3 regions of the Xenorhabdus doucetiae genome follow, and region 2 is predicted to be linked to each of the others. Evidence: predicted binding sites of a transcription regulator. Region 2 holds the regulator's gene; each other region holds the start of a gene.
The links. The regulator LexA, encoded in region 2, represses DNA repair genes until DNA is damaged. The targets are predictions, from matches to a motif close to TNCTGTATGTACATACAGNA.
Positions count from the first base shown of each region.

Region 1: a site for LexA is predicted at 2,265-2,284, ahead of dinB (DNA polymerase IV). Genes of this name have one in related genera too.
Region 3: a site for LexA is predicted at 4,974-4,993, ahead of uvrB (excinuclease ABC subunit UvrB). Genes of this name have one in related genera too.

Region 1 is NZ_FO704550.1:1,165,042-1,175,853, reverse strand. Features, by position in the region: gene pepD (beta-Ala-His dipeptidase) at 1-1,110, shown strand, start outside; gene dinB (DNA polymerase IV) at 1,189-2,244, opposite strand; gene XDD1_RS05500 (MFS transporter) at 2,549-3,796, shown strand; gene XDD1_RS05495 (choline transporter) at 3,897-5,933, opposite strand; gene betI (transcriptional regulator BetI) at 6,143-6,739, shown strand; gene betB (betaine-aldehyde dehydrogenase) at 6,783-8,261, shown strand; gene betA (choline dehydrogenase) at 8,290-9,969, shown strand; gene XDD1_RS05475 (hypothetical protein) at 10,109-10,645, opposite strand.
Region 2 is NZ_FO704550.1:3,445,701-3,456,512, reverse strand. Features, by position in the region: gene lysC (lysine-sensitive aspartokinase 3) at 1-773, opposite strand, end outside; gene pgi (glucose-6-phosphate isomerase) at 1,051-2,697, shown strand; gene ubiC (chorismate lyase) at 2,881-3,438, shown strand; gene ubiA (4-hydroxybenzoate octaprenyltransferase) at 3,425-4,279, shown strand; gene plsB (glycerol-3-phosphate 1-O-acyltransferase PlsB) at 4,335-6,803, opposite strand; gene XDD1_RS15035 (diacylglycerol kinase) at 6,941-7,312, shown strand; gene lexA (transcriptional repressor LexA) at 7,432-8,049, shown strand; gene zur (zinc uptake transcriptional repressor Zur) at 8,175-8,687, opposite strand; gene XDD1_RS15020 (DUF1266 domain-containing protein) at 9,015-10,160, shown strand; gene dusA (tRNA dihydrouridine(20/20a) synthase DusA) at 10,410-10,812, shown strand, end outside.
Region 3 is NZ_FO704550.1:1,462,552-1,473,363, reverse strand. Features, by position in the region: gene bioA (adenosylmethionine--8-amino-7-oxononanoate transaminase) at 1-717, opposite strand, end outside; gene bioB (biotin synthase BioB) at 813-1,853, shown strand; gene bioF (8-amino-7-oxononanoate synthase) at 1,853-3,004, shown strand; gene bioC (malonyl-ACP O-methyltransferase BioC) at 2,988-3,761, shown strand; gene bioD (dethiobiotin synthase) at 3,751-4,434, shown strand; gene uvrB (excinuclease ABC subunit UvrB) at 5,141-7,168, shown strand; gene yvcK (uridine diphosphate-N-acetylglucosamine-binding protein YvcK) at 7,305-8,213, opposite strand; gene moaA (GTP 3',8-cyclase MoaA) at 8,429-9,409, shown strand; gene moaC (cyclic pyranopterin monophosphate synthase MoaC) at 9,455-9,934, shown strand; gene moaD (molybdopterin synthase sulfur carrier subunit) at 9,931-10,176, shown strand; gene moaE (molybdopterin synthase catalytic subunit MoaE) at 10,179-10,643, shown strand; gene XDD1_RS06810 (Bax inhibitor-1/YccA family protein) at 10,779-10,812, shown strand, end outside.

The DNA.
Region 1 (10,812 bases), 1.9 Mb from region 2:
ATCGGCATGGCTTCCGCTCTGGCGATATTGGCGGACGAATCGGTCAAACATGGCCCCTTGGAAGTTTTACTGACCATGACTGAAGAAGCCGGCATGGATGGTGCATTTGGTCTTAAAGCTGGCTGGCTGCAAGCGGATATTCTGATCAATACCGATTCAGAAGAAGAGGGTGAAATTTACATGGGTTGTGCGGGTGGCATTGATTTTGTCACGACATTACCCCTGTCCCGTGAAGCCCTGCCGGCTAACTACAAGACCTTGCAACTGACGATTAAAGGATTAAAAGGGGGTCACTCCGGCGGCGATATCCATCTGGGATTGGGCAACGCCAACAAATTACTGGCGCGTTTCCTGGCGATGTATGCCGATGAGTTAGCACTGAAATTAATCCATCTGCAAGGTGGAACCCTGCGCAATGCCATCCCTCGTGAAGGTTCTGCCGTGATTGCGGTGCCTGCCGGTCAAGTTGAAAAGCTGTATCAGTTGAAAGATCACTATCTGGAAACATTGCAAAACGAATACGCGGTTGTTGAACACCATCTCACCCTCCTGCTGGATGAAACCGAAGCCTCATCGCAACCATTAACAGCGGATTGCCAGACTCGCTTTGTATCCTTGCTCAATAGTATGCCTAATGGCGTTATTCGGATGAGTGATGTCGCCAAAGGGGTGGTAGAAACGTCACTGAACGTGGGTGTTGTGACGATGGATGAAGAGAAAGCTGAGGTTATTTGCCTAATCCGTTCACTGATCGAAAGTGGAAAGGATTATGTTGTTGAAATGTTGCATTCTCTGGCAAAACTGTCTGGTGCAGAAACCGTCGCAAGCGGCAGCTATCCCGGCTGGCAGCCTGATGCCGATTCGCCCATCATGCATTTAGTTCGTGAAACTTATCACCAACTCTTCGATAAGACGCCAAATATCATGGTGATCCATGCCGGATTGGAGTGTGGCCTGTTCAAAAAACCCTATCCTGATATGGACATGGTCTCTATCGGCCCAACGATTCGGAGGGCTCACTCCCCTGATGAGAAAGTTCATATTAAAAGCGTCGGTCAATATTGGCAGCTACTCACTGCCATTCTGAAAGCGATTCCGGCCAAGGAATAAAAAATAATCGAAAATAGGTTGTCTCTCCCCTGCCATCAGCTTGTGGGGGAGATTCTGCGCCTCACCATTCCAATAACCTTACCATTCCAATAAAAGCTGACGTTCCAATTGTGGATTTTGTAATGTCACATGCAGCCCAACCAACCTGACTCCCCGGCCTACCCTGCGTGTTTCCCAAGCCTGTTTTGCAACCTGAATCAGATCGTGTTTATCCAGCATAGGATGGACGTGCTCCTGTGTCGTCAATTGAAAATCATCAAACTTCAATTTGATACCCTGACGGGCAATTCGAAAATCAGGTTTTACCTTTTCCAGCCGTCTTTCCAGCTCAGGATAAAGTTTTTCAATCAGTTCAACACACTCGTCCCACTCATAAATATCCTGCGCCAAGGTTTTTTCCACTCCGACAGATTTACGCAAGCGCTCAGGCGTAATTTGTCTCTCATCAATGCCGTGGCAGCGCTCCCAAAGCACCAGACCAAACTTACCCAAGCTTTTTATTAACGCCAACTTATCGTATCGCTGAACATCAGAGCAGGTTTCTAATCCCATGCCTGACAGGCGCTTTGCCGTGACTTTGCCGACACCGGGAATTTTGCGTAATGGCAGCGAATTAACAAAAGTTTCGACCTGTTCGGGGGAGATAACATATTGCCCATTAGGTTTATTGATATCAGAGGCTATCTTGGCTAAAAACCTGACCGGTGCCACACCCGCAGAGGCGGTTAACTGCAATTCATCAAAAATGACCTGACGGATTTCCTGGGCAATCAACGTGGCGGAGCCGTGGCAATAACGGCAATTCGTCACATCCAGATAGGCTTCATCCCAGGAAAGCGGTTCGATCAATTCAGTGTAGCGGGAAAAAATTTGACGGATATGTTGAGAGACTTCTTTATAAAGCGCCATCCTGCCGGGGATGACTTTCAATTGAGGACAAAGTTTTAATGCCATTGCCGTGGACATCGCACTGTGCACCCCAAAACGGCGGGCGGGATAATTTGCCGTACTAATGACCCCCCTTCGATCAGCACTTCCGCCGACTGCAATCGGAATGTTGCGGAGTGATGGATTATCCCGCATTTCAATGGCAGCAAAAAAGCAATCCATATCAATATGAATAATTTTGCGCATTTGATCTCCCCATGCCAGATTACTGTATAAATATACACAGAGAGATGATAAAACTCTAGCTAAATAAATAACTACATCTTAAATATTATTAAGATGAAAAAGTCACCACAATAAATTAAAAAACAAATATCAATATATCCGCTATAAATTGCAAGTTTCAACTCGCAAGACGAAATTCGCTTATTATCGCCCCTAACTTATCCTGCTAATGAATTCTATGATAAAAGTGACATAAATACATTTTAGCTGTACCATTTCTGAAATTTATAAATAAACAAGGTTATCAATAAAGATAAGGGTAACAATGAAAAATAATATTTCATTTTTTCTATATCAAATCTCTGATATCTTATTCACCTCCTCGACAAGAGCATTTGGTATGCTGTTTTCCTGGTGGATGATTGAAGTGCTCAATCTGGATTTCCAACTTGGGTGGTTTATTTTCTCATCCTGGTTTTTCCAAGTCTTATTTCTCGTCTTCATGAGTGATCTTGGCGACAGGTTCAATAAAAAAAATGTCGTATTGCTCTGTATCATCCCAACGACATTGCTTTTTATTCTTGCTAACTTTATAGATAAAAATTTATACATCCCATTAGGCATTATATTTATTTTTGCTTCTATTTCAGCCATCCTTATCCAACCCATTGGCACAAGCATTCTGCCAGAAATTAGTGATAAGAATAAATTAGAGTCTGCCTTTAAATATCGGGGCATTGTTAACTCGGTTAACATTATACTTGGCCCTGCCATATCGGGTATTGTCATTCACTATTTAAATATCAATGGCGCTCTGATGTTTATTGCTTTAATGTCACTTTCATCAATTATTGGTTTTTACTTTATCAAGAGCCAACAACAAGAAAAACCGTTACAACAACATAAAAGTCATATAGGCAGTATTAAAATCATTACTAAAAACCCGACAGAAGCAAGTTTAGTGATTGTTGCTGCCTTTTTTAATTTCACTGTTGTGCCATTAGTCTCCTATATCACCCCACTGATTATCATCAATGAATTTAAACTCAGTGCCTTACAAGTGGGAATTGCCGAAGCTACATTTGGTCTGGGTATGATGATTGGCAGTACCCTTATTATTAGATATATGAATAAAGTTTTCTGCAAAGCGCACAGTGCTTTTATTTCAGCACTTACAATAGCTGTCTGTATAACCGGAATATCTACGGCAACCTCATTAATTGGGTTATGCAGTTATATGTTAATCTGCGGAATCGGTTTAGTGATTTATAATATCAATACCACCTCAATTCGCTGCCTTGCCACACCAGAATCGCACCGTAATACGATGGAATCTAAATTCCTGGCCATTTGTATTATTTCAATCCCATTGGGAATGATCTCTGCCACCTATATGGTAGAAAGCTATGATATCAGAATTTTATTAATCATTTTTTCTGCCTTAATGGGATTAATCTCATTCCTGGTGTTATTTTCACCCAAATATGTAGAAATATCAAAAATGCCAGAATCTCAATTAAATGGTTACTACGGGAAAATCTATCCTGAGGCTTATCAAGTAAAAAATGGGTAATAACCGTATAGACTCACCGTACTTCAAGATACATTTATTATCTCCCCACAGTGCGGGGAGATAATCAGCGGTTTTCGTCTTGCGAGTGGCAACGTTACCCTCAATTCGGAAAAATCAGGGTTTGTCCCGGTGCTTCGCGATTAAGGTGGATAAAATTAAGATGTTTTTCATAATGATCAAGAATATCGCTGATGATTTGCTCTTTGGTATAATCCATTAAATCATTACCTTGTGTTCCTTCTATCAAGAAAGTTTCCAGCCGATAATAGTAAGATTTTCCCGCTCTTGCCCGATAAGTAAACCCAGGGACAGAATAGCGTTGTGGCCAAATCTGATAGACAAAATTCTGTTCATCGCCCAAATCAACAATCAGCTCAAGTGGGTTCAGCCGGCGATCCTCTTCCGGCGGCAGGGCATTAAACTGCACTTTCGCCCCGCGCACCACCAGCTCCTTGGCAACGTCCAACATGGCCGGACGGCATACGCTATCCAGCATGCGTTGGGTATTTTTCGTACCCGGAAAATGCATCATACGGCTTAGGCGTTGTTTCCAGTTCAAAGAACCATTGTCATGAACAAGCGTAGGTGAAGCGTTGTGCAACGCACTGGCCTTACGGAAATCTTCTACCCGCAAGGATTTGTACAGCCCCGCCATCACAAAAAACATCACAAAACTAAAAGGTAACCCCATAATAACCGTGGTATTTTGCAAAGCAGAAATGCCATTCGTCATCAGAATGCCCAATGTTAATACCCCGATCGCCACAGACCAGAAAACGCGCAACCAATTTGGCGCGTCATTATTGATATCACTCAGGTTTGAGGTGAAATTACCCAACACCAATGAGCCAGAGTCCGCCGATGTGACATAAAACAGCAATCCGGTAATGGTGGCAACCGAAGCACTGAACGTAAATGCCGGATAAAATGACAGCAGACGATAAAAACCTTGTTCTGGATGTTGCAGCACGGTTTCAGCTAATTGGCGATTACCATGAAGAATTTCATACAACGCGCTGTTACCAAAAATCGACAGCCACAACAGCGTAAAAACGAAGGGAATAACTAATGTTCCCGTCACAAACTGGCGAATAGTTCTGCCACGGGAAATGCGTGCCAAAAACAATCCCACAAATGGCGACCAGGCGACCCACCATGCCCAGAAAAACAGCGTCCAGTTATTCATCCATTCAGTGGGACGTTCAAAGGCAAAACTGTTCAGCGTCATGCCCATGAAACGGCTGATATAATCCCCGACGTTCTGCACCAATCCGTTAAGCAGGAATTCCGTATCGCCCATAAATAAAAGAAACAAAACCAGACCAAGAGCCAGCAGTACATTCAATTCGGACAAAAACCGAATGCCTTTGTTGACGCCGGAAGTCACCGAAATGATGGCTATCACCACCGACAATAATATCAATCCTCCCTGAACCCCCAATCCTTGCGATAATCCGAACAGGACTTTCAGGCCATAATTCAATTGCACGACGCCAATTCCCAACGTCGTGGCAATGCCAAATATTGTCCCTATGACTGCCGCGATATCCACCGTATGGCCGATGAAGCCTTTAATGCGGTGACCAAAAATAGGATAAAGTGCTGAGCGGATCGTCAGCGGCAAGTTATAACGATAGCTAAAATATCCCAGTGCAATGCCCATCAAAGCGTACATCGCCCAGCCCGTCAGGCCATAGTGGAACAGCGTCCACACCATCGCCTGACGAGCTGCTTCAATGGTTTCCCCTTGGCCCGTTGGCGGCCGCATATATTGCGTGACAGGTTCAGCCACCGAGAAAAACATCAAGTCAATGCCTATCCCTGCGGCAAACAGCATCGCCGCCCAACTCAGTAAACTGAATTCCGGCTTGGATTGCTCTGGACCCAATTTGATTGAACCAAAACGGGAAGACGCAACAAAAACCACAAAGACAATGTAAAGCGTTGCCGCCAGTAAATAGTACCAACCAAACGTTTTAGATACCCAATTCAGGGTGTTTTTTATCCAGACACTGGTTGCCTCAGTGAAAAAAATCGTGAACAGAGAAAATGCAATAATCAGTCCGGCAGAGGTGAAAAAAACAACAGAATTCAGGGTATCCTTCTGAGTATTTTTTGGACTGTCTTGTATGTTCATAGGCAGTTCCTGAAATGAAGATAATTAAAAAATGCAAAAAGCATAACTCATGTAACAATTTGAATATTAAATAAATTTTAAGACATGTTAAATAAATTTGATTCCTGTTTGTAAAATGATTGTAATAAAACATATTTAATTTTGATTGAATGTTCAATCAAAAAAAAGTTTAATACTGCCCGAATGATTGATCTTCTGAGCCTAAAATCATGCCAAAAATTAGAATACAGTCGATAAGAAAACAGCAACTCATTGATGCAACATTAATCGTGGTTAATGAAGTTGGTATGCAGGAAGCCACGATTGCGCAAATCGCGCGCAAAGCGGGCGTTTCCAACGGCATTATCAGCCACTATTTCAAGGATAAAAACGGGCTGTTGGAAGCCACCATGCGTTATCTATTGCAGCAATTAAGCATGGCAGTTGCACGCCGGTTACGCCTGCTTGATGACGCAACGCCCACGCAAAAGTTAAAAGCCATTGTTGAAGGAAATTTTGATCCCAGCCAGACCAGCAGTGCCGCCATGAAAACCTGGCTGGCATTCTGGGCCAGCAGTATGCATCAACCCAATCTCTACCGGTTACAACAAGTCAATGAGCGCAGATTGTATTCCAATATCTGTGTTGAATTTAAACGCGCCATGCCAAAAGCAGAAGCACGGTTAGCTGCGCAAGGTCTTGCCGCATTGATTGACGGCATTTGGCTGCGAAGTGCATTAAGCCGGCAGCCTTTTGATCCGGAAGGAACATTCAAAATTACCCTTGATTACATCGAACAGAAACTCGGAGCCTCTGCTATGACCTGAGTTCTGGCTTATAGCCTAATAAACAGGCTCTTAAGGAGAATCTATGACCCATTTTGGATTACAAAAACTGTATATCCACGGCGCCTATGTGGATAGCACCGATCCTGGCAGCACCATTTTTGATACCATTAATCCCGCGAATGGCGAGGTGATCGCCCAATTTCAGTCCGCTACAGAGCAAGATGTTGACCGGGCGGTCGAAAGCGCCCATCAGGGACAGAAAATCTGGGCAGCGATGACCGCGGTGGAACGTTCACGGATCTTACACAAGGCCGTGAATATCCTGCGTGAACGCAACGATGAACTGGCTGAACTGGAGACACTGGATACCGGCAAACCCCTGTCTGAAACCCGGCTGGTTGATATTGTCTCCGGTGCGGATGCACTGGAATATTATGCGGGTTTGATCCCCGCCCTTGAAGGGCAGCAAATTCCACTGCGTGAATCTTCTTTCTTCTATACACGCCGTGAACCATTGGGCGTCGTAGCCGGCATCGGCGCATGGAACTACCCTATCCAAATCGCCCTCTGGAAATCAGCCCCGGCGCTGGCGGCCGGCAATGCCATGATTTTCAAACCCAGTGAAGTCACTTCGCTCACGGCATTGAAGTTAGCTGAAATCTATACCGAAGCCGGTTTGCCTGATGGTGTGTTCAATGTCTTGACCGGAGCCGGTCACGAAACCGGCCATTATCTGGCGGTTCACCCTAAAATCGCCAAAATGTCTTTTACCGGCGGAATTGCGACAGGCAAAAAAGTCATGGCAGAGGCTTCGGGTTCATCCCTAAAAGAGGTCACGATGGAGTTGGGCGGCAAATCCCCGCTGATCATTTTTGATGATGCCGATCTGGATCGGGCGGCGGATATTGCCATGATGGCCAACTTTTTCAGTTCGGGGCAGGTTTGTACCAACGGAACCCGCGTTTTTGTCCCCAAGCCGCTGCTGCCACAATTTGAAGCAAAAATTCTTGAACGTGTTAAGCGTATCCGGATTGGTTCTCCCCTCGATCCCAACACGAACTTTGGGCCGCTGGTGAGCTTCCCACATATGGAATCGGTTTTACGCTATATCGAAAGCGGCAAAAACAGCCATGCCCGCCTGCTTTGTGGCGGTGAGCGTCTGCTGGAAGGCGAACTGGCGCAAGGAGCCTTTGTTGCACCGACGGTATTCAGTGACTGTACTGATGAGATGTTAATCACACGGGAAGAAATTTTCGGGCCGGTGATGTCTATCCTGACTTATGAAACGGAAGATGAAGTTATTGCCCGCGCTAATAACACCCATTATGGTCTGGCTGCCGGCTTAGTCACCCAAGATATTTCCCGCGCCCATCGCGTGATCCACCAGTTAGAAGCGGGGATCTGCTGGATCAATACCTGGGGAGATTCTCCGGTCGCTGTCCCTGTCGGTGGTTATAAACATTCCGGTGTTGGCCGCGAAAATGGGCTGGTCACACTCCAGCATTACACGCAAATCAAATCAATACAGGTGGAACTGGGCAATTTTACATCCCTATTTTAATCCATGCCTGAAACAGAGGAGATAACTAATGGTTTTTGATTACATTATTATCGGTGCTGGGTCAGCGGGTAATGTACTTGCAACACGTTTAACGGAAGATCCCACTATCACGGTCCTGCTGCTGGAAGCTGGCGGACCCGATTACCGATTTGACTTCCGTACTCAAATGCCAGCGGCGCTGGCATATCCCTTGCAGGGAACCCGTTATAACTGGGCGTATGAAACCGATCCTGAACCTTATATGAATCATCGCCGCATGGAATGCGGGCGGGGTAAAGGGCTGGGTGGCTCTTCGCTCATCAACGGCATGTGCTATATCCGTGGCAATGCGCTGGATTTTGATCATTGGGCGACTCAGCCGGGGCTGGAAGATTGGGCTTATCTTGATTGCCTGCCCTATTTTCGCAAAGCGGAGTCAAGGGATATTGGCGAAAATGACTATCACGGCGCCGATGGGCCGGTCAGTGTCACGACCCCCAAAGCGGGAAATAATGAACTGTTTCACGCGATGGTAAAAGCCGGGGTTCAGGCAGGTTATCCACGTACTGATGATTTGAATGGTTATCAGCAAGAAGGCTTTGGGCCAATGGATCGCACGGTGACCCCGAAAGGGCGCCGTGCCAGTACCGCCCGCGGTTATCTGGATCAAGCACGTTCACGTCCCAATCTCACGATTATGACCCATGCTTTGACGGATACCCTCAAATTTGACGGAAAGACCGCCATTGGCGTTAATTTTTATCAAGGCAACAGCTCAACGTTAACGCATGCAAGAGCGCGTAAAGAAGTTTTGCTCTGTGCGGGGGCGATCGCCTCGCCCCAGATTTTGCAACGTTCAGGCATTGGCCCCGCAGACGTCTTGGACGAACTTGCGATCCCTGCCGTGCAGGTATTACCCGGCGTTGGGCAAAACTTACAAGATCACCTTGAAATGTACTTGCAGTATGAATGCCTCAAGCCCATTTCCCTCTATCCGGCGTTGAAATGGTATAACCAACCGCAAATTGGCGCTGAATGGTTATTTAAAGGGACAGGCATTGGTGCCAGCAATCAATTTGAAGCAGGTGGCTTTATTCGTACCCATGAAAAATTTGCCTGGCCAAATATCCAGTTTCACTTCCTGCCGGTTGCCATTAATTACAATGGCAGCAATGCCGTCAATCAACATGGTTTTCAGGCGCATGTGGGTTCGATGCGTTCGCCAAGCCGGGGGCGGGTGAAAATTACATCGCGAGATCCACGCCGGCATCCGAGTATTTTATTCAACTATATGTCAACCGAACAGGATTGGCAGGAGTTCCGCGCGGCGATCCGCATTACGCGGGAAATTATGGCACAACCAGCACTGGCTCCCTATTGTGGCCGTGAAATCAGCCCCGGTGTTGAAATCCAGTCCGATGAACAGCTAGACGCGTTTATTCGCGAACATGCCGAAACCGCCTTTCACCCCTCATGCAGTTGCAAAATGGGGACAGATGAAATGGCCGTTGTGGATGGTCAAGGACGCGTGCATGGCATTGACAATCTACGTGTTATTGATGCCTCTATTATGCCGACTATCATTACTGGCAATTTAAATGCCACCGTGATCATGATGGCGGAAAAAATGGCGGATAAAATCAGGGGAATTTCACCTCTGCCACGCAGTCAGGCAAAATATTATGTCGCTAATGATGTGCCTGTTCGTCAATTAGCAAAAAATCATTGATTAATAAATTTATTCTCGTGAAAACGGGATAAACACGAATACGGGAAATTGAGATATTCAAGTCATATTATTTGCATGCTCATTTTTCCCGTATTGTTATGTTTTTCATACTAACAATGTATTGAATTAAAAAGATAAATTAATTTTCCTCTTTTTTATCCTTATCATCGTTAAGATGATGACCTTTAAAACTGCTGATTAACTCATCCGTCTTTTTATCCGCCTCAGATTTTACGTCTTCCGTCTTCGATTTCATTGCCTCTGAAAGCTGGTCAATCTTGTCGCTGGCTTGATGCTGAAGCTCTCCCGTTTTCGCTTTCACATTGTCCATCACATCATTTGCGGCTTTCGTCGCTTGATCCTGCATATCAGCCAGCTTGGACTTCACTTGTTCAGTGACGTCATTGGCTGAATGCGTGATCTGATTTTGCACTTCCTTCGATTTATCAATCAGACTGTGGCCTTCACGCGCCGCGTTTTCCTTTATTTCCTGTGAGTTCTCTTTTGTATGATCCTTTACATCAGTGATCGTTTTTTCAGCATCAGTTTTCATTTGTGTCGCGTTTTCTTCTGTTTGCTGTGCGGTATTTTCCGCTTTTTTAGACGCATCATCACAGCCAGCAAGCAGTGCCACGATACCTGCCACGATCAGAGAACCAAGAATCGTTTTCTTCATTGATTAACCCCTTGTATTTAAGGATAGATAAAAATCTTATAATCCAATGGGATAAGTCTTATCACCTTATGGTATGCTTCATAACCCCATGAGAAAATAAAAATAATTCTCATTTTTATTTACCCATTTTGATTTCTCAGGTGACTTATTACATTGAAATATTTTAC
Region 2 (10,812 bases):
ATTTCTGCCGCTTCATCAAAGGCAATTTTATTGATGCGTTTAGCCGTGGGAACAATACGCGGATCGGTGGTGTAGATGCCTGGTACATCTGTCCAGATATCAACACGTTGTAAACCCAGCGCTTCACCGAGTAAGGCGGCGGTATAATCACTGCCGCCTCGCCCCAACGTCGTGGTACGGCCTTTTTCTTCCCTGCCAATAAACCCTTGGGTGATGACGAGGGTATCGTCCAGGCGGGAATAAAGGTGTTCCATTGCCAAAGTATGGAGCTGGAGCATATCTGGCTCTGCCCGCCCAAAGTTATCATTGGTGCGCATGATCCGGCGGATATCAAACCATTCGGCATGGGTATGGCGTTGACGTAACAACTCCACAAACAATAACGTGGACATGACTTCACCGTGGCTAACCAATTCATCAGTCAGTGCGTCTGAAGTGGCAAGCGAAGCGGCTTCTGACAGCATATCAATATTTTCCAGCAGGCGATCAATTTCCTCACGGAGCACATTAACTTCATTCAATCGGTCAATAATGGCATATTGAATGTCACGGATTTGTTTCAGGTAGTTCTCCCGTTTATCGCTATCGCAACCAGCCGCCAAGGCAACCAGCAAATTGGTCACGCCAGCGGAAGCTGACAGAACGACAACACGGACATTGGTGTTTGCCAAGATAATATCGGCGCAATGGCTCATGGCATCGAAGTCTGCCACACTCGTACCACCAAATTTTGCTACAACATACTGCGAGTCAGGAGATGAAACAGCACACATGGATGATAACCTTTTATTTGGAGAATCGTTCGAAGAGTCGGCTTTTAGAAATATCGGGTTAGGTGCACTGAGTCAATATTTGACGATGAAGCATAAATAATTTTCATGATGGAAATGAAATTATCGTTTTTGCCTATCTTCACAATTAAGGCTGGAAATCACGGGCTATTTTGACCAATATCAGTGATTACAAGGAAAGGGAGACGCATCACAGCATTAAATCGTTACAATCTGTGCATTCCTATTGTTTATTGACCGTTGATAGAGAGCATTATTCATGAAAAACACCAACCCTAGCCAGACCGAAGCCTGGAAAGCATTACAACAGCATTTTGAGCAAATGAAAGATGTGCATTTGCGGGATCTGTTTGAGCAGGACAAAGAACGGTTTACAGCATTTTCTGCGACATTTGAGCAGCAGATTCTGGTGGATTACGCCAAAAACCGCATTACCGCAGAAACACTGGAGAAGTTACAGGCATTAGCGCAGGAAACCGATTTAGCCGGTGCCATTCGCAGTCTGTTTTCCGGGGAGAAAATCAATCGTACTGAAGATCGTGCGGTGCTGCATATTGCCCTGCGTAACCGTAGCAATACCCCGATTATGGTGGATGGGGAAGATGTGATGCCGCAAGTCAATGCGGTACTGGCGAAAATGAAATCATTCAGTGAACGCATCATTAGTGGTGAGTGGAAAGGCTATACCGGCAAAGCGATTACCGATGTTGTGAATATCGGCATTGGGGGGTCTGATCTTGGCCCTTATATGGTGACAGAAGCGCTGAAAGCGTATAAAAATCATCTGAATATGCATTTTGTTTCCAATGTTGATGGCACCCACATTGCCGAAACACTCAAAACCTTAAATCCAGAAACCACCTTATTCTTGATTGCTTCCAAGACATTTACCACGCAAGAAACCATGACCAATGCACATTCTGCCCGTCATTGGTTCCTGCAAAGTGCCGTTGATGAAGCGCATATCGCAAAACATTTTGCGGCATTATCCACCAATGAACAGGAAGTCACCAAATTCGGTATCGATCCCCAAAACATGTTTGAATTTTGGGATTGGGTAGGTGGTCGTTATTCGCTCTGGTCTGCCATTGGCTTATCCATTGTCCTTTCCATTGGTTATGAGAATTTCGAACAGTTGCTCAGTGGTGCCCATGCCATGGATAAACACTTTGAGCAGACCGCCTTTGAGCAGAATCTTCCTGTTTTGCTGGCCCTGATCGGCATCTGGTACAACAATTTCTTTGGTGCGGAAACTGAAGCGATTCTGCCTTATGATCAATATATGCACCGTTTTGCTGCCTACTTCCAACAAGGCAACATGGAATCAAATGGCAAATACATCGATCGGAATGGCAATCCGGTGAATTACCAGACCGGGCCGATTATCTGGGGAGAACCGGGCACCAATGGTCAGCATGCGTTCTACCAGCTTATCCATCAGGGCACTAAACTGATCCCGTGTGATTTTATTGCACCGGCAATTAGCCATAATCCGGTTAGCGATCATCATAGCAAACTGTTGTCTAACTTCTTTGCACAAACGGAAGCGCTGGCATTTGGTAAAACCCAGGCGCAGGTGGAAGCGGAATTTGCGGCCGCCGGGAAAAATGCCCAGGACGTGGCGAATGTTGTGCCATTCAAGGTATTTGAAGGTAACCGCCCGACCAATTCCATTTTATTGCGCGAAATTACCCCATTCAGCTTGGGGGCATTAATTGCCATGTATGAACATAAGATCTTTGTTCAGGGCGCGATTTTGAATATCTTCTCATTCGACCAATGGGGCGTAGAACTGGGTAAACAATTGGCGAACCGTATTCTGCCTGAACTGCATGATGCCGAGGCGGTAACTAGCCATGACAGCTCGACAAATGGCCTGATTAACCGATTCAAAGAGTGGCGTTAATCTGAACTTCTCTATTCTCTGATTTCTCCTCACCTTAATACGTGCTGTCATTAAGGTGAGTTTTTTTGTAATTTACATAATTTGTTACCCACTTTTAATTTTATTGGTCTGCAACATGATATCCTCACTCCCCATTCGTTGTGCTGTCGGGGAAATTGAGATTCCCCGCAATGGGAAAATGATATGGCAGATAACACCCTATTAACTCCAACTTCCATCCACTGGTTATCGGCAGATGAGACTGACTTTATTCCTGCATCTGTTTTAGATTGGCTGGTGGAAGTCGATTCAATGACATGCCGCTTTGAACAACATTGCCAGCATGTATCGGTTGCTCCTTTTCGCGAAGGCTTTATCACTTTAGAACAGTTAGGTGATGAAAGTAAGCACTTACCTGTAAGTGGAAAATACTGGTTACGTGAAAGTGTCCTGTATGGGGATAATGTCCCGTGGCTTTTGGGGCGAACCCTTATTCCGGAGGAAACACTCACCGGCCCGGATAAAAAATTGGTCGATGTGGGCACTGTGCCGCTTGGTCGTTATCTTTTTAGTGGTAATAATCTAACGCGGGATTATATTCAAATAGGCCAGCAGGGAGATCGTTGGGCACGTCGTTCTTTATTGAGGTTGTCAGGCAAGCCACTGCTACTTACAGAGGTTTTTCTACCGGGATCACCTGCATATAAGATCAATAAAACGAAAGGGGAGAAAGAGATTGAAGGTCAGTATGGCGCAGAATAAATGGCGGGCTTATTGCCGTTTAATGCGTATCAATAAGCCCATTGGTGCATTATTACTTTTATGGCCAACCTATTGGGCATTGTGGATTGCCGCAAAAGGTCTGCCGGATTTGCACGTTTTGTTAGTTTTTACACTCGGCGTGTTTTTCATGCGTGCTGCCGGATGCTGCATCAATGATTTTGCAGACAGAAAATTTGATGGGTATGTAGAACGGACCAAATCCCGTCCCCTGCCTAGTGGCGACATTACCGAAAAAGAAAGCAAAATTTTGTTTGCCACACTGGTACTCATCTCTTTTGCACTGGTACTGACACTCAATAAAATGACGATTGCACTGTCGGTCGTTGGTTTGGCACTGGCGTGGATTTACCCGTTTGTCAAGCGTGTCAGCCACCTGCCACAAGTTGTGTTGGGTGCTGCTTACGGCTGGTCAATTCCTATGGCATTTGCCGCAGTAAGTGAGTCCTTACCTTTAGAATGCTGGCTATTATTCTTAACCAATATCATCTGGTCTGTGATTTATGATACGCAGTACGCCATGGTTGATCGTGACGATGACCTAAGGATCGGAGTGAAATCGACCGCCGTGCTTTTTGGGCGCTTTGATAAACTGATCATTGCTATTCTGCAATTCATCATGCTGGGCATTTTGGTTTTCGTTGGCGGGATGGTGAATCTGGGGGGAATCTATTATTGGACGGTATTGTTGGCGGCTGCGCTGTTCATTTATCAGCAGAAACTGATCACAAATCGGGAACGCTCTGCCTGTTTTCAAGCATTTATGAACAATAATTACGTCGGTATCGTGCTATTCCTCGGTATTTTTTTCAGCTATATCTAGGATAACGTGGCTTTAATATAACGGGCGGTAATCCGCCCGTTGATTTTTTGTCTCGTTATTGCTGGTCTTGGGCGACCTGTACCGGTTCATTTTGTTCCGGTGGCATGCTGACACTTTCAATCGTCAAGCGAATTTCAGGTGACATCAGCTCACTTAATACCTGATAGAGTTCCTGAGTGCTGGTGGTCATTATATCGTCTTTGTCTTGAATATAACCTTCTTCGCGCAGCGTATTAACCGAGCAGGCGAAAACGGCCTTGTCAAAGAACTCCGGCGCATTAATACCATGCAGCACTGACAGACGTTGTGCCAGCATCCGGCTCTCTTTTTCCAGTACACCACGGCTGATGTCAGGGGTGGCATTCAACAAAGAAAGCGTAATGGCATAACGTTGCAGCGTCTCCCTGATACCTGCCGCCAACAATTGCAGCGGGCGAATACGTGCAGGATTCAGCACCAGCATTCCTTGCTCTTTGTTGCAGATAAGACTTTGGCGTGCCAGCTCATCAATCAAGGTATTGACGACATCGGGCAGCGTTTCCTTACTGTAACGCATGAAAAGTTCCTGCTTGATCAGCGGATAGATCAGCGCGACCTGTCTGAGCAATTCACTGCGACTAATGCGGCGGTGATGCATCACAATACTGGTCATCAAGGATGGCAGGATCAATAAATGCTGGATATTGTTGCGATAATAAGTCATCAATACCGCGCTTTCGCGTGGCAGGATAATAATATCGCCCAGACTGTCCTTTTCAACCTCGAACTTATTCATCAGAAGAGCATGATCTAACAATTCTTCGGCGCTTTTGTTCGGCACCGTGATATCGCCAGTGTAAGGCACATTACGCAGTAATTGCAGATAGCAATCCAACTGCTCAATAAGCTGTTCGCGAGTGAGTGCTCGCTGACGTGAGGACAACAACGCCGTGGTGCACAAATTCATCGCGTTCGCTGCGGCGGCATTATTGATATTGACCATAATATTGCGAGACAGCTTACCGACGGTTGGCGCCAGCCAGGTTGGACGCTGAGATTCTATTGGGTCAATCGAGTCACGCCACTCTGGAACATGCTGGTTCAGGTATTGTACCAACGGGATCGGCTCACCAAAATTCACGTAACCCTGTCCGAGATTACGTAACTTGCGCAGCCCTCGCACCATCTGGAAAAAGCCTTCTTTTTCTTTGGTTGCACCGCGCAGCTCTTTGGCGTAAGTCGCCACTTCCATGACATGTTCATAACCGATATAGATCGGCACAATCGTGATGGGGCGAGATTCCCCGCGCAGCATCGCTTGCAAGGTCATGGAGAGCGTACCTGTTTTGGGATCGAGCAAACGACCGGTACGGGAGCGTCCCCCTTCGACAAAGTATTCAACCGAATAGCCACGGGCAAACAATTCACCGAGATATTCACGAAAGATCGTTGAATAGAGTTTATTGCCTTTAAAGGTACGGCGAATAAAGAACGCACCAAGACGACGGAATATCGGGCCAGCCGGCCAGAAATTCAGGTTAATGCCTGCTGCAATATGCGGTGGAACCAGCCCTTGGTGATAGAGCACATACGAGAGCAGCAGGTAGTCCATATGGCTGCGATGGCAGGGAACATAAACCAGCTCATGACCATCCTGTGCCAATTGGCGAACCCGTTCGGCATTATGCACATCAATGCCTTGGTACAGCCGGTTCCACGTCCAACTTAAAACGCGGTCGGTCAAGCGGACTGTTTCATAGGAAAAATCAGCCGCAATCTCTTCCAACATATTGATAGCATTCTGTTTTGCCTTTTCGGGCGAGATTTTCTTGCCACGGGCTTCATCAGCAATCGCTTTTTCTATGGCTTTTGAGGCCAGTAACTTGTTGAACAGATCCTGCCTGAGCGGCAAACGAGGCCCAACCGCCGCAAGACGCTGGCGGGAATAGTGCATCCGCGCCACACGGGCAAGTTTATTGGCGATAATATTATCCGTACCATGTTCATCGGCCATATGGCGTAAAGACACGGGGGTGGAAAAACGCACAAAACTATCCCGTCCAAGCCATAGGATCGCAAAAAGTTTCTGTACGCCATTAAGCAAACGTAATTGTGGCGCTGTATTTCCTTCTTGTCCTTCACGCCCCGGAGAGCGGCCAAACATGACGGAAACCGGCACCATCTGGATATTCAGATCGGGATTATTGCGATGCAAATCCAGATAGGAGTGAAAAATTTTCACCGATTCATGCTTTGGCGCATAACAACGGAACACACGTGGGCCGTTATCGATAAAGACATAACTGGGAAGCTGTGTGTCACCGATCTCCAAAGGCTCCAGTGGATCAGACAAATCTTGCGCCAGACATTGTTGACGCAGGGTCAATAAGTCTGTTTTTGAGTGGTACGGCAGTACGTACAAAATAGGCCGGGTCGTATCAAGACGCAGCTCCGCAATGGGGTCCGTAGGGATTAGTTTACTTTTTACTAAAAATTTTAGTGGTAAATTCAACAACTTATAATATATTTTACGCCAACCTGACATAACTGCTTTAAGCCTCTTGTTAGCAATGCGTCGCAAGGATACCAGAAACAGATTTTGAGATCTGTGGAAATAAGACAATAATAAGAGCTAAAAGTTATATAACCATACAATGATCAAGTTCATTAAAGAAAATTTTTATGGCAAATCAAGCAACAGGTTTAATCCGCATCATTAAAGCGGCTAAGTATTCGGCGAAAGGCATTAAGGCTGCATGGCAAAATGAAGCGGCATTTCGGCAGGAAGCCATTGTTGCCATACTTGCGGTTATCATTGCATTTGCCTTCGATTTTGGCTTGTTTGAGAGACTCCTGCTTATTGGCTCTATTATGCTGGTCGTCATTGTCGAAATCCTGAATAGTGCCATCGAAGCCGTGGTGGATCGTATCGGTAGTGAATATCATGAATTATCGGGACGGGCGAAAGATATGGGATCAGCGGCTGTATTGCTTGCTATTCTTCTGGCGCTGTTTACTTGGGGAATGATCTTTTGGTCGCATTTTATGCACTGAAGCAGCGTGTATTTTCATCAAAATACGTTATTTAGCTGCTTTTACATGCTAACAGGTTCCCAATTCGAATTTACCTGTATATACTCCCAGTTTGGCTGTATAAACAAACAGGGGGCGAAATGAAAGCATTAACTGCCAGGCAGCAGCAAGTTTACGACTTGGTGCGTGACCATATTTCGCAAACGGGTATGCCACCAACACGTGCTGAAATTGCTGCACGTCTTGGTTTTCGTTCACCTAACGCAGCGGAAGAGCATTTAAAGGCACTTGCGCGTAAAGGGGTGATAGAGATTATCGCTGGTGCATCCAGAGGTATCCGTTTGCTGCTCGAACAGGAAGATAATGGGGCGGGATTGCCGCTGATCGGTCGTGTTGCTGCCGGGGAACCACTACTGGCTCAGGAACACATCGAAAGTCACTATAAGGTTGATCCTGAATTATTCAAACCAAGCGCTGATTTTCTGTTGCGTGTCAGTGGGATGTCCATGAAAGACATTGGTATTATGGACGGGGATTTACTGGCTGTGCACAAGACACAGGATGTTCATAATGGGCAAGTCATTGTGGCGCGCATTGAAGATGAAGTGACAGTAAAACGCTTCAAACAAACAGGAAACACCATTGAACTGATCGCTGAGAATCCGGAATTTAAACCTATTGTTGTTGATTTGAGTGAGCAGAATTTCACGATTGAAGGATTAGCCGTAGGCGTTATCCGTAACGGAGACTGGTTCTGATCCTACTCTGTGGCGGTCATTTTTCTCAGTACCCGTTAAACTTAAGTTCAGCGGGAACTTGAAAAATAGATGATGATATCAGCGATGACCGCCTCATTGCTTAATCCGGCCTCAAGCGTTTTTTCTTATCTCTTTTTATTCTCTTCAACCGAATGATTATGCTGGCAGGTATCGTGCTCGGTGCAGGCTTCAATCTCATGGCAGGAAAAACACAGGCCATGAATTTCTATCACACTATTTCGCAAATGAAACCCGGTGCCTTGTGCTAACTGTTGAATGGCGGATTCAATATCTTTCGCCTCCTTTTCGGTCACTGAACCACAAAATTCACAGATAAACATCGCCGAAGTATGGCAAGGTTGTTCGAAATGATGGCAAATCACATAACTGTTTGTGGATTCTATTTTGTGAATAAAACCTTGTTCCAGCAAAAACTCTAACCCACGATAAACCGTTGGGGGCTTGGCTTGTGGTTCGACTTCACGCAACAAATCCAGCAAATCATAAGCGCTTATCGCGCCGGGCTGTTGAGTGATTAGACGAAGAATTTCAAGGCGTTGAGGTGTCAAACGAACCCCTCTTGACAGGCAGATTGCTTCAGCCTGTGCCAGTAACTTTTTTTGATTGATAGTTTTCATTACACCTCTCACACCGACACGATGCCAATACCTTTAATGTTATCATGTTTTTGAGTCTGAGAGTGGAGTCCCACACAATGCGCAGCCCCATTTTGGTCACTATCAGATGAGCCTGTTGTTGGAGGGATTCAGTTATAAAAATTAATCCGCGGATAAGAACGATAAAATAGGCTGAAAAACGGAGAAAATAAAACTGGAAATATTGGATAATAGATGAAGGTTTCGTTTAACCAATGACCATTTATTTTAATAGTTACACTTAGGAAGTAAGACATTTCAGTATATAACGATCCTTAAAATACAATTCACTTAATTAATGGATTAAAAATGAAAGAGTTATTGCAAAACCATCCTAATAATAGAGCGTTTCCGGTTAACAGTTTTCGGATAGTGAAAGAGGCTATCCTGAAAAAAAGAAAGATAAATTTTCTTAGCCCCATTCAGGCGATTGGCTTAGGCGTTCTTTGGATTACAACCATTTTGTTGATTGCATTATCAACAGGTATCACCGGATTGACCATTGATACTAATAACATACCATCAGCGGGTTATAGACTGTCAGCGATATTGATTGGTTTTAGCTTATTGGGCATATTCCTTTCTGTTTATACTTTTCTTCGCATCAAAAACCTTCCCGCCGCCGAACAGAAACGTTACTACATGCAGGCCGGATTATCGGTCTTACCGGAAGAAAAGCGTCAGGCATTACGGCTGCATATTGTCGGGATTTATTACGATGGATTTTGGGCAGAAACATTGGAACATTATCCGCTTGAAAGTCGCGTCTCTCAATATAATGAGAAATATCATTTTCTGCCTTTATCTGATCCTGAGCCTCATCAATCACAAATATATCAGGATTGGGGAATTCTTGATGAAAATGGATATATAAAAATACTGCATGAATTGTGGGCAGGAATGCATTCAGAACGTTTTGCAATTGATGCGGTTTTCACGGATGGAGAAATGTTTAAAGTGCTTGGCAGTTTGATAGAAGAATCTCCCGAATATGTCCAGCAATGTTCTCGTTCCATTGCGGGTCGGTCGCCGGCGTTACTTTGGGGATTTGATCTCTGGCGAGCGATTGTATTGAGCCGTAACTGTTTTGCTGCGGGTTATATTAGTGAAGAAACGGCGTGGAAAAATATACTTAAAACCGCCGATTATGTTTATGAAATTTTCGGCAGCTTTGATGAGTTTTACACGAATTATCGGTTAGGTAATGCCTATTGGAGCCGGGATTTTGATAGGGCGAAAAAACGTCTGAAAGAGTTCCGCTTTTATAAGGCCTATTGTGATTGGCCGATTGCTCAACTCCCTTGGCCAGAACCGAAAGGAATACCGATGGAGCAATATATGAAAGATGGCTTTGCTGATGCCGTTAATTCCATTTTACGGGATCAGATGGAAAGCCAGCAAAACGAAGACATGCTGAATGATGATAGCCATACTGAGATTCGTGTATTGCACTAATTTTATGTTTTAAAATAAATTTAATTTTATCAGATCAATTAAATATATTTTTGGGATATAGAAAAGTCGTTATCAGAGAAAAGCTGTATTGTCTCATTGTCTGACTGGCATTGATTTTGTGTCTGAACATTCGGCTATGGTATACTGCGCCGCTCCACGTAACCCCTGGTATCCTGAAACACCTTCTATCTGGTGTACTGAAAAAGCAAAAACAGACCCCAAATGCACGAACATAAAAAATCAAAAAATATGCCTGAAATCAACGGAAAAGCCCATAAATTCAAACCTTCCCGCTTCTCCGTTGCGCCCATGCTCGACTGGACTGACCGTCACTGCCGTTATTTCCATCGCCTATTAAGCAAGGAAGCGCTGCTTTATACCGAAATGGTCACAACGGGCGCGATTATTCATGGTAAAGGGGATTATCTGGCCTATAACGAGCAAGAGCATCCGTTGGCGCTGCAATTAGGGGGCAGTGATCCGCAGGCATTGGCGCAGTGTGCCAAGATCGCGCAGGAAAGGGGTTACGATGAAATCAATCTGAATGTCGGTTGTCCTTCTGATCGTGTGCAAAATGGCCGTTTTGGGGCTTGCCTGATGGGAGAAGCGGCGCTGGTAGCCGATTGTGTCAAAGCAATGCAAGATGTTGTGG
Region 3 (10,812 bases), 2.0 Mb from region 2:
CTGATATTCATCACAAAGCCGGCGAATTTGGCGTAGATACTCAGGGTGATAAATCCGCATTCCGCCCGCGCCTTGAACAATCGGTTCTAACACCACGGCGGCGATTTCATTATGGTATTGCAGCAATAATCGTTGCAAAGAATTGATATCTTCCGGTTGCCACTCATCACCAAACTGGCACTGCGGAGCATCAGCAAACAGATGATTGGGGAGATAACCTTTGTACAGGCTGTGCATGGAATTGTCTGGATCGCAGACCGACATGGCACCAAAAGTGTCACCATGATACCCATGACGCAGGGTCAGGAAACGATGGCGTTTTTCCCCCTTGGCTTGCCAATATTGCAAGGCCATTTTCAGAGCGACCTCCACAGCGACAGATCCCGAATCTGCCAAAAAAACCGACTCCAGAGAAGCCGGTGTCATCGCCACTAATTGCCGGCACAGTTCAACCGCAGGAGGGTGGGTGATGCCGCCAAACATAACATGGGACATCTTATCGATCTGAGATTTCGCCGCTTCATTGAGGACGGGATGATTATAACCGTGGATAGCCGCCCACCATGAAGACATGCCATCAATCAATTTGCGACCGTCCGATAAAACCAGCTCCACCCCGCTGGCTGATACAACAGGATAAGTGGGAAGAGGATGGGTCATTGAGGTATAGGGATGCCAAATATGGTGCTGATCAAATGCAAGATCGGAAGGGGTCATCATCACTTTGTTGTAAACCTTTTGTGTTTCATTTTGGTTGACATGATAACCACATTATTTAAACTGACAACATTTTTTACATCGGAGATGTTATTGTGAGCGAGCGTCAACAATGGACCATCAAACAGGCACAGGCACTGTTTGATAAACCTTTTTTTGAATTATTATTTCAGGCACAACAGGTACACCGTGAACATTTTGACCCACAACAAGTACAGGTCAGTACCCTGCTTTCGATAAAAACCGGGGCGTGTCCAGAGGATTGCAAATATTGTCCACAAAGTTCCCGCTACAAAACGGGTCTGGAAAAAGAGCGGTTGATGGAAGTGGAAAAAGTCATTGAATCCGCGCACAAAGCTAAAAAGGCGGGTTCAACCCGTTTCTGTATGGGCGCCGCCTGGAAAAACCCGCATGAACGTGACATGCCGTATCTGGAAAAAATGGTCAAAGAAGTCAAGGCGTTGGGGATGGAAACTTGTATGACACTGGGCATGTTGAATCCCTCTCAGGCACAGCGTTTGGCAGAGGCGGGTCTGGACTATTACAACCATAACCTGGATACCTCACCAGAATTTTACGGCAATATCATCACGACCCGCAGTTATCAGGACAGATTGAACACACTGGATAATGTCCGGGATGCGGGCATTAAAGTTTGCTCAGGCGGTATCGTGGGTTTAGGCGAGCAAATTCGCGATCGGGCGGCATTATTGGTGCAATTGGCGAATTTACCGAAGCCGCCGGAAAGTGTGCCGATTAATATGCTGGTCAAAGTGAAAGGAACCCCACTGGAAGACAATGACGATGTCGATCCGTTTGATTTTATTCGTACCATCGCTGTCGCGCGGATCATGATGCCGACATCTCATGTCCGTTTATCCGCAGGGCGTGAACAGATGAATGAACAAACCCAAGCCATGTGCTTTATGGCCGGCGCCAATTCCATTTTCTACGGCTGTAAATTGCTGACCACCCCCAATCCAGGTGAAGATAAAGATCGGCAACTGTTTCGCCGTTTGGGCATTAATCCTCAACAGACAAAAACGGCATTGGGTGACAATCAACAGCAACAGCACTTGGCGGAAGCCATTATTCATCATGCTGATAATGAACAATTCTATAATGCGGCAGTATGATGAGCTGGTCAGACTTTCTCTCCCGACGTTTGGCCGAACGTCGGGGCACCTCGTTATGGCGTAACAGGCAAGTCCATGAGGGATCGGATGGGCGCTTATTGTCCACTTCGGAGGGGCAATTCCTTAATTTTTCCAGTAACGATTATCTTGGCTTGAGTCAACATCCCCGGATTATTGCAGCCTGGCAGCAAGGTGCCCAGCAATATGGCGTGGGCAGTGGTGGGTCAGGGCATGTGACGGGTTACACCGCCGCGCATCATACGCTGGAGCAACAATTGGCCGAGTGGTTGGGATACTCCCGTGCGTTGCTGTTTATTTCGGGTTATGCCGCTAATCAAGGCGTGATTGCGGCCTTGATGGCCGGCGAAGATCGCGTTATTGCTGATCGCCTGAGCCATGCTTCGTTGATTGAAGCCGCCATACACTCTCCCGCACAACTTCGGCGTTTTCTGCACAATGATGTGGGATCGTTGCAGCAACATTTGGCCAAAGTGTGCGTCGGTAAAACGCTGGTGGTCACGGAAGGGGTCTTTAGCATGGATGGCGATGGTGCACCGCTGGCAGCGATTGCGCAGCAAGCGCAATCGACAGCAAGTTGGTTGATGGTGGATGATGCGCATGGCATCGGTATTCAGGGTGATGAAGGACGCGGCAGTTGCTGGATGCAAAATGTTAAACCGGAGATTTTGATCATCACCTTTGGCAAGGCATTTGGCTTAAGTGGCGCCGCCGTTTTATGTGATGAGCAAACTGCAGAATACTTGCTCCAATATGCCCGGCACCTGATTTACAGTACCTCCATGCCACCGGCTCAGGCCGTGGCACTTTCCGCAGCCGTGCGACAAATCCGGGCAGGAGATGCGTTGCGTCAGCAATTGCAAAACAATATTCGTTACTTTCGTCGCGAAGCGCAGCACCTGCCTTTTTCATTGATGAAGTCAGAAACGGCCATCCAGCCGTTAATCGTGGGTGACAATGCGCGTTGTATCGCACTGTCTCACGCGCTCAAGCAAAAAAAAGTGTGGGTCAAAGCGATCCTTCCGCCCACCGTTCCCCCTGACAGCGCGCGATTACGCATTACGTTAACCGCCAGCCATACCCGGCATGATATCGATCTATTACTGGAGGCGCTGCATGGATCTGGCAGTTAAGTCCGTTGATAAGCAGGCGATTGCCGGTGCTTTTGGCCGTGCGGCTTGCAAGTATGACACGGTGGCTAAATTGCAACAGCAAACCGGTGAATATTTGATGGCGTTGGCACAAGCGGAAGATACCGGCAGGCGGGTATTGGATGCCGGATGCGGAACCGGTTTTTTCAGTGCCCGTTGGCAACAGCAGGGTAAACACGTTATCGCCTTGGATCTGGCTTCCGGCATGTTGAACCATGCAAAGGGACGGCAAGTTGCGGATTATTACCTGCAAGGCGATATCGAACATTTGGGATTGGCGGATAACAGCGTAGACCTCTGTTTCAGTAATCTGGCGGTACAATGGTGCAATGATTTGCCCTGCGCATTGCGCGAGTTTTATCGGGTTACCCGTCCCGGCGGCCTTATCGTGTTTTCCACGCTGGCACAGGGTTCGCTGCATGAATTAGAAATCGCGTGGGAGCGCGTGGATGATTATCGGCATATTAACCAATTTCTGCCCTTGCGGGCGATTACACAGGCCTGCCAACCCTATCGGCATAAAGTCATTAACCGGCAGTATGATCAGTGCTATCCACAACTGCTGCCTTTACTGAATTCCCTTAAAGGGATCGGTGCGACCCACCTTCATCACGGCCGCCAACAGGGATTAATGACGAGAAAACGCCTGAATGCTCTTGCCGAAGCCTATCCACGCAATAACGGGGATTACCCATTAAGCTATCAAATTGCTTTTGGAGTCATTTATTGTGACAAATAAATATTTTCTGACAGGAACCGACACGGAAGTGGGTAAAACGGTGGTGAGTTGCGCCTTGCTGCAAGCGGCTAACCAGAAAGGCTATCTGACTGCGGGTTATAAACCCGTGGCGTCCGGCAGTGAAATGACATCGGAAGGAATACGCAACGGCGATGCCTTGGCCTTACAGCGTAACAGTGCCGTGCCATTAACTTATCAGGAAGTGAATCCGCTGGTATTTATGGAACCGACATCGCCTCACATTATTAGTGCAAAACTGAATCAACCCATCGACTTTTCTGTTTTATCCAAGGGATTGGCGGTGTTGGCTGAAAAATCTGACTGGGTGTTGGTTGAGGGTGCCGGAGGGTGGTATACGCCGCTGTCGGAAAAGACCACGTTTGCTGACTGGGTGATTCAGGCGGATTTACCGGTCATTTTGACCGTCGGTGTTAAATTAGGTTGCATTAACCATGCCGTATTAACCGCAAACGCGATTCTCTATTCTGGGTTGAAACTGGCAGGTTGGGTTGCCAATGAAATTGAGCCAGCCGGCAAATATCAGGCTGAATATTTGGCAACCCTGAAACACATGATTCCTGCACCTTTACTGGGCGTAATCCCTTATCTGGGCGGATCATGGGATGAAAATAATCTGGGAAAATATATCAATATTGATTTATTGGTTAACTAATTGTTTACTTTGGGTTAGTTAAGATCGGCACCTGCAATGGCGCTTTCATTGATGTTCTTAAGTAAAAGAGGTGTTATTTCAACAATGATTGAGCCATTTTTGATCAACAAATAACACGGAACAATCCCAAAACAACATAAAAATATTTTGCGATTGAAAAAATTTATCAGTGGGGATAACTCCGCAACCGCCCATGCTTAATAGGTTTTGCTGAGTTATCCACTATTCCTGTGGATAACCTTGTGTATTAGTTTTAGAAAAGTATCCTCATGCAAGGCGATACGCGGCTTGCACCAGATTTGCTGTTATTCTCGACTTGGATTTTTTTATAATCAAAATCAACACGTTAAATAAAATCAATTCCTTTCTTCATCCCTTTGCTATTCAGTGCTTTATCATTTCAATCGTTAATACAAAAATAGAAAAAAGCAAGATCATTATCTGGGGATAAAAATAGTCACCGTTAATGTTAAGTAAAGGTTACCTTCCCTTCCCAGACTCTCTGGTAAACAGTAACATTATTTTTCGAACTGACTTGAAGCTGTTTTTTTATCCAGTATTATAAAGGGATTTTGTGAGTATACTCGTCATACTTCAAGATGCATTGATATCTCCCCGCGATGCGGAGAGATAATAAGCGGCTTTCGTCTTGCGAGTGGTCACTTGAAGTTTGTAGGGTACAGGTCATACGGATGGCATGGGGAAAATGAGCAAAGAAACGAGCAAGGTATTTAAGTTATGTTCTGATTTTAAGCCGGGCGGCGATCAGCCCTCGGCCATCAGACAATTACAGGAAGGGCTGGAAGATGGGCTAGCCCATCAGACGCTTTTGGGGGTAACGGGGTCGGGTAAAACTTTCACGATTGCCAATGTTATCGCAAACTTAAATCGACCTACGATGATCCTTGCCCCTAATAAGACATTAGCGGCACAGCTTTACAGTGAAATGAAAGCGTTCTTTCCCGAAAATGCCGTGGAATATTTTGTTTCCTACTACGATTATTACCAACCAGAAGCCTATGTGCCCAGTTCCGACACCTTTATCGAAAAAGACGCTTCAGTGAATGAACATATTGAGCAGATGCGCCTGTCCGCAACGAAAGCGTTGCTGGAACGCCGTGATGTCGTTGTGGTGGCTTCGGTTTCGGCGATTTATGGTTTGGGTGATCCTGATAGCTATTTGAAAATGATGCTGCATTTAACGGAGGGCATGTTAATTGACCAGCGTGCCATCTTGCGTCGCCTGGCGGAATTGCAATATACCCGCAATGATCAGGCATTCCAGCGCGGAACATTTCGGGTGCGTGGTGAAGTGATTGATATTTTCCCCGCGGAATCGGATGAGCGTGCCTTGCGCGTTGAATTGTTTGATGATGAAGTCGAACGTCTTTCCCTGTTTGATCCGCTGACCGGGCAGGTGCAATACAATGTGCCGCGTTATACCGTCTATCCCAAGACCCACTATGTGACACCGCGTGAACGTATCCTTCAGGCGATGGAAGAGATCAAAACGGAGCTGGAACAACGGCGCAAGGTTATGTTGGCGTCAGATAAGTTACTGGAAGAGCAGCGTATTACGCAGCGAACCCAATTCGATCTCGAAATGATGAATGAGTTGGGTTATTGCTCCGGCATTGAAAATTACTCCCGTTACCTGTCCGGCCGTTCTGCCGGTGAACCCCCGCCAACCCTGTTTGACTACCTGCCGGCCGAGGGTTTGCTGGTGGTGGATGAATCCCACGTGACGATCCCACAGATTGGCGGTATGTACCGGGGCGATCGCTCCCGCAAGGAAACCTTGGTGGAATATGGTTTCCGTTTACCGTCAGCGCTGGATAACCGCCCATTGCGGTTTGAGGAATTTGAAGCGCTGGCACCGCAAACCATTTATGTTTCCGCTACGCCCGGCAATTATGAACTGGAAAAATCGGGTCATGAAGTGGTTGAACAGGTCGTGCGCCCGACGGGGCTGATTGACCCGGAAGTGGAAGTGCGTCCTGTGGCAACTCAAGTGGATGATTTACTGTCTGAAATCCGTCTCCGTGCGGCAAAAAATGAGCGCGTGCTGGTCACCACCTTAACCAAACGCATGGCGGAAGACTTGACGGAATACTTGCAGGAGCACGGCGAACGCGTGCGTTATCTCCATTCCGATATTGATACCGTTGAACGGGTAGAAATTATCCGTGATCTTCGTCTGGGTGAATTTGATGTTTTGGTTGGCATTAACTTGCTGCGTGAAGGCTTGGATATGCCGGAAGTTTCCCTTGTCGCCATTTTGGATGCAGATAAAGAGGGTTTCCTGCGTTCGGAGCGCTCCCTGATCCAGACCATCGGCCGTGCAGCGCGTAACCTGCATGGTAAAGCCATTTTATATGGTGACAAGATCACCCATTCGATGGCGAAAGCCATTGAAGAAACAGAGCGCCGTCGTGCCAAACAGCAGGCATTTAATGAAGAACACGGTATTGTCCCGCAAGGATTGAACAAAAAAATCGGTGACATTTTGAAAATTGGTCAGCCGGTCAATGGCAAAGGGAAAGCGAGAGGGAAAAGTAAAACAGCCTTGGGTACGGACGATTACCGCAATTTGTCGGCGAAAGAGCTGGAGCACAAAATCCGTCAACTGGAAGAGAAAATGTACCAATATGCACGGGATCTTGAGTTTGAACAGGCGGCCAATATTCGTGATCAGGTTCAGGCACTGCGGGCGCAATTTATCGCCAATTCCTGACAATTAATTTGCAATACACCCGATAAACGTCAAGTTGCCGCTTGCAAGACGAAAGCCATTGATTATCTCCCCGCACCGTGGGGAGATAATCAAGGCACCTTGAAAGTACGATGAATATCTATCCAATCAGGGATCGCTAACCCAATTTTTGCAGAGTCTGTTCAATGGCCTGATGCAATAATTCACGGTCATGGCGGTAAGGAATATCCTGTGCTTCCAAAACCTGTTGGGTCACAATCCGGTCGCTGAAAAGGCTGATATCAGTACATGGGCCGACAATCAGCGCGTTAATCATCTTGCGGCCAATCTTACTCTCCATGATGTCAAGTTTATCTTTTAACGAGAGTCCGGCAGCAGCATGGCTGAGTTCTTTCCCTAAATTACCGATATAAATCATGTTGGCATTACTGCGGCGCAGGGACTGGGTCAGATCTTCCAATAACAACAATGGCATCAGGCTGGTGAAAAAACTGCCGGGGCCGATTAAAATCAAATCGGCTTGCTCAATGGCCTCCAGGGCTTCTTTCGTGGCGTTGACATGAGGGTAAAGCAATAGCTCCTGTGGCACACAATTAAGCTGATCGATATTCACTTCGCCATACACGGTATTGCCCTGATCATCGACAGCCATTAAATCAACCGACTGCTCTGACATAGGGATCAACTGGGCATTGACTTTCAGCAGGTTGCGGATCAGGTTAATCGCCTCAAGGGGACGGACACTTAAATGATCCAGCGCTTTCAACATCAAATTGCCCAAATTATGCCCGGATAATTCGCCATTGCCACTGAACCGATATTCAAACATGGCAGAAGCGACGGTGGGTTCCGTGATTAACTGATTGAGGCAATTGCGCATATCGCCCCACGCGATCCCACCTTCCGAACGCCGTATTCTACCGGTTGAGCCGCCATTGTCCGTTGTCGTGACAATGCCGGTCAGGCGGGCGCCGAGAGAAGAAAGGGAAGACATAACGCGTCCAAGTCCATGACCACCGCCGAGGGCGACAACGCGATCCAAATCAGCTAATGTGCGATTTCGCATAGAATTCCTGTTACTGGCTAAACGTAAGGGCTTTAATAAATCGCAGGTAATCTATCACAAAATATGCTGCTTTCAGAAATACCGCAGAAAGCTGATATTATCACCATGAGTTAACTCGTTGTATAATAAGATAGATATCGATTATGGCATTCGCTTTTTATTATTTTAAGCGTTAGAATCTCAGGCCAGCACACCCGAACTTGGAAGGTGTTATTGTGGAACAACTCGTCGATGTATTCTCGCGCAAGTTCTATTACTTGAGATTGTCTATTACTGATGTGTGTAACTTTCGTTGCACCTATTGTCTGCCTGATGGCTATCGGCCTCATGGCCACAAATCATTTCTTTCCCTGCCTGAAATTCGCCGTATCAGCCGGGCATTTGCTGAACTTGGCACAGAAAAAATCCGCCTGACAGGGGGAGAACCCACTATGCGGCGTGATTTCTGCGACATTATTGCAGCGGTTCATGAAAACCCACACATCAAAAAAATTGCTGTGACAACTAACGGTTACCGGATGGAACGGGACGTTTCCCAATGGAAATTGGCGGGTCTGACCGCGATTAACGTGAGTGTTGATAGTTTAGATCCCCGTCAATTTTACGCCATTACCGGACAAGATAAATTTTTTCAGGTGATGCGTGGCATTGACGCGGCTTTTGAGGCGGGATTCGACACGGTGAAAGTGAATGTCGTGCTGATGAAAAATGTCAATGATACCAACCTGCCTGCGTTTCTTGATTGGATTAAACCTCGTTCTATCCAGTTGCGCTTTATTGAACTGATGGAAACGGGGGAAGGTAGTGATATTTTTCATCACCATCACCTTTCTGGCGACGTGATCCGCCGTCAACTGTTGCAACAGGGGTGGCAACAGCAACCACGTGCGCGGAGTGATGGGCCGGCTCAAGTTTTCCGTCACCCTGATTATCAGGGCGAAATTGGCCTTATCATGCCGTATGAAAAAGATTTTTGCCAAAGCTGCAATCGCCTGAGGGTATCCGCGATGGGTAATCTGCATTTATGCCTGTTTGGTGAACAGGGCATCCCATTGCGTGATTTATTATCGGATGACGCATCACTGGCTGATTTGAAACGACGCATCCAAGGTGGCTTGCGCCATAAACGTGAAACGCATTTTCTACATCAGGGTGACAGCGGCATCACGCCGAATCTTTCTTTTATTGGCGGCTGACTTAGCGGCCAGATTTATTTTCAGGCACAATTTTTAGGAGTAAGCATGTCTCAACTAACCCATATCAATCCGGCGGGTGAAGCGCATATGGTGGATATTTCTGCCAAAGCGGAAACGGTGCGTGAAGCACGGGCAGAAGCATTCGTTACAATGCAGGCTGAAACGTTAGCCATGATTGTTGCCGGCGATCACCACAAAGGGGATGTTTTTGCGACTGCCCGTATTGCGGGTATTCAGGCGGCAAAGCGGACATGGGAATTAATTCCGCTTTGCCATCCGTTGCTGCTCAGTAAAGTCGAAGTTCAACTGGAAGCACAAACAGCACACAACCGAGTCAGAATCGAATCTTGTTGCCGCTTAACCGGGAAAACCGGTGTGGAAATGGAGGCTTTGACTGCGGCATCGGTAGCGGCGTTGACCATTTATGACATGTGCAAGGCTGTGCAAAAAGATATGGTTATCGGGCCTGTGCGTTTATTGGAAAAAAGCGGTGGCAAATCAGGCAATTTTAAGGCGGAGGCATGATAAAGGTACTATTTTTTGCGCAAATCCGTGAATTAGTGGACACGGATTCACTTGAACTGCCGAATGACTACCCAACCGTCGCGCATCTTCGTCAGGCACTGGCCGAAAGGGGAGAACGATGGGCGCTGGCATTGGAAGAGGGTAAAGTGTTGTCTGCCGTGAATCACGCTTTTGCCCATGCAGAATATGCCCTGAATGAGGGTGATGAAGTGGCTTTTTTTCCGCCTGTGACCGGGGGATAACAATGGAACATACGCGGATCACTATTCAACGGGAAACCTTCAATGTTGGTGAAGAGTATCAATGGCTCTCGCAATGTGATGAAGATGGTGCGGTTGTGACCTTTACCGGAAAAGTTCGCAACCATAATCTGGGCGATCAGGTTAAGGCACTGACCTTGGAGCATTATGCCGGCATGACAGAAAAGATGTTGCAGCAAATTGTTGACAAAGCCCGCCAGCGTTGGCCTTTGCAACGCGTCAGTGTGATTCACCGCATTGGTGAATTGTATCCGGGGGATGAGATTGTCTTTGTCGGTGTCACCAGTTCTCACCGTAACATGGCCTTTATGGCAACGGAATTCATCATGGACTATCTGAAAACCCAAGCCCCATTTTGGAAAAAAGAGTCTCTGGCAGAGGGAAAACGCTGGGTAGAGACGAGGCAGAGTGATCACGATGCGGCAAATCGCTGGAAACGGGATAGGTAAATAATATATCACTAAATTTGCCATTAATTGGCGGATGGTTTTATTAATGTTCTATGCTAATGTATAACTTTTGAGTAGATTGTTTATTTTTAAACATTCTTAATCCCTAAACATTGTTATGAAAAGGTAATCGTCATGGACCGATATCAACGTTCTAATGGTTCGATTG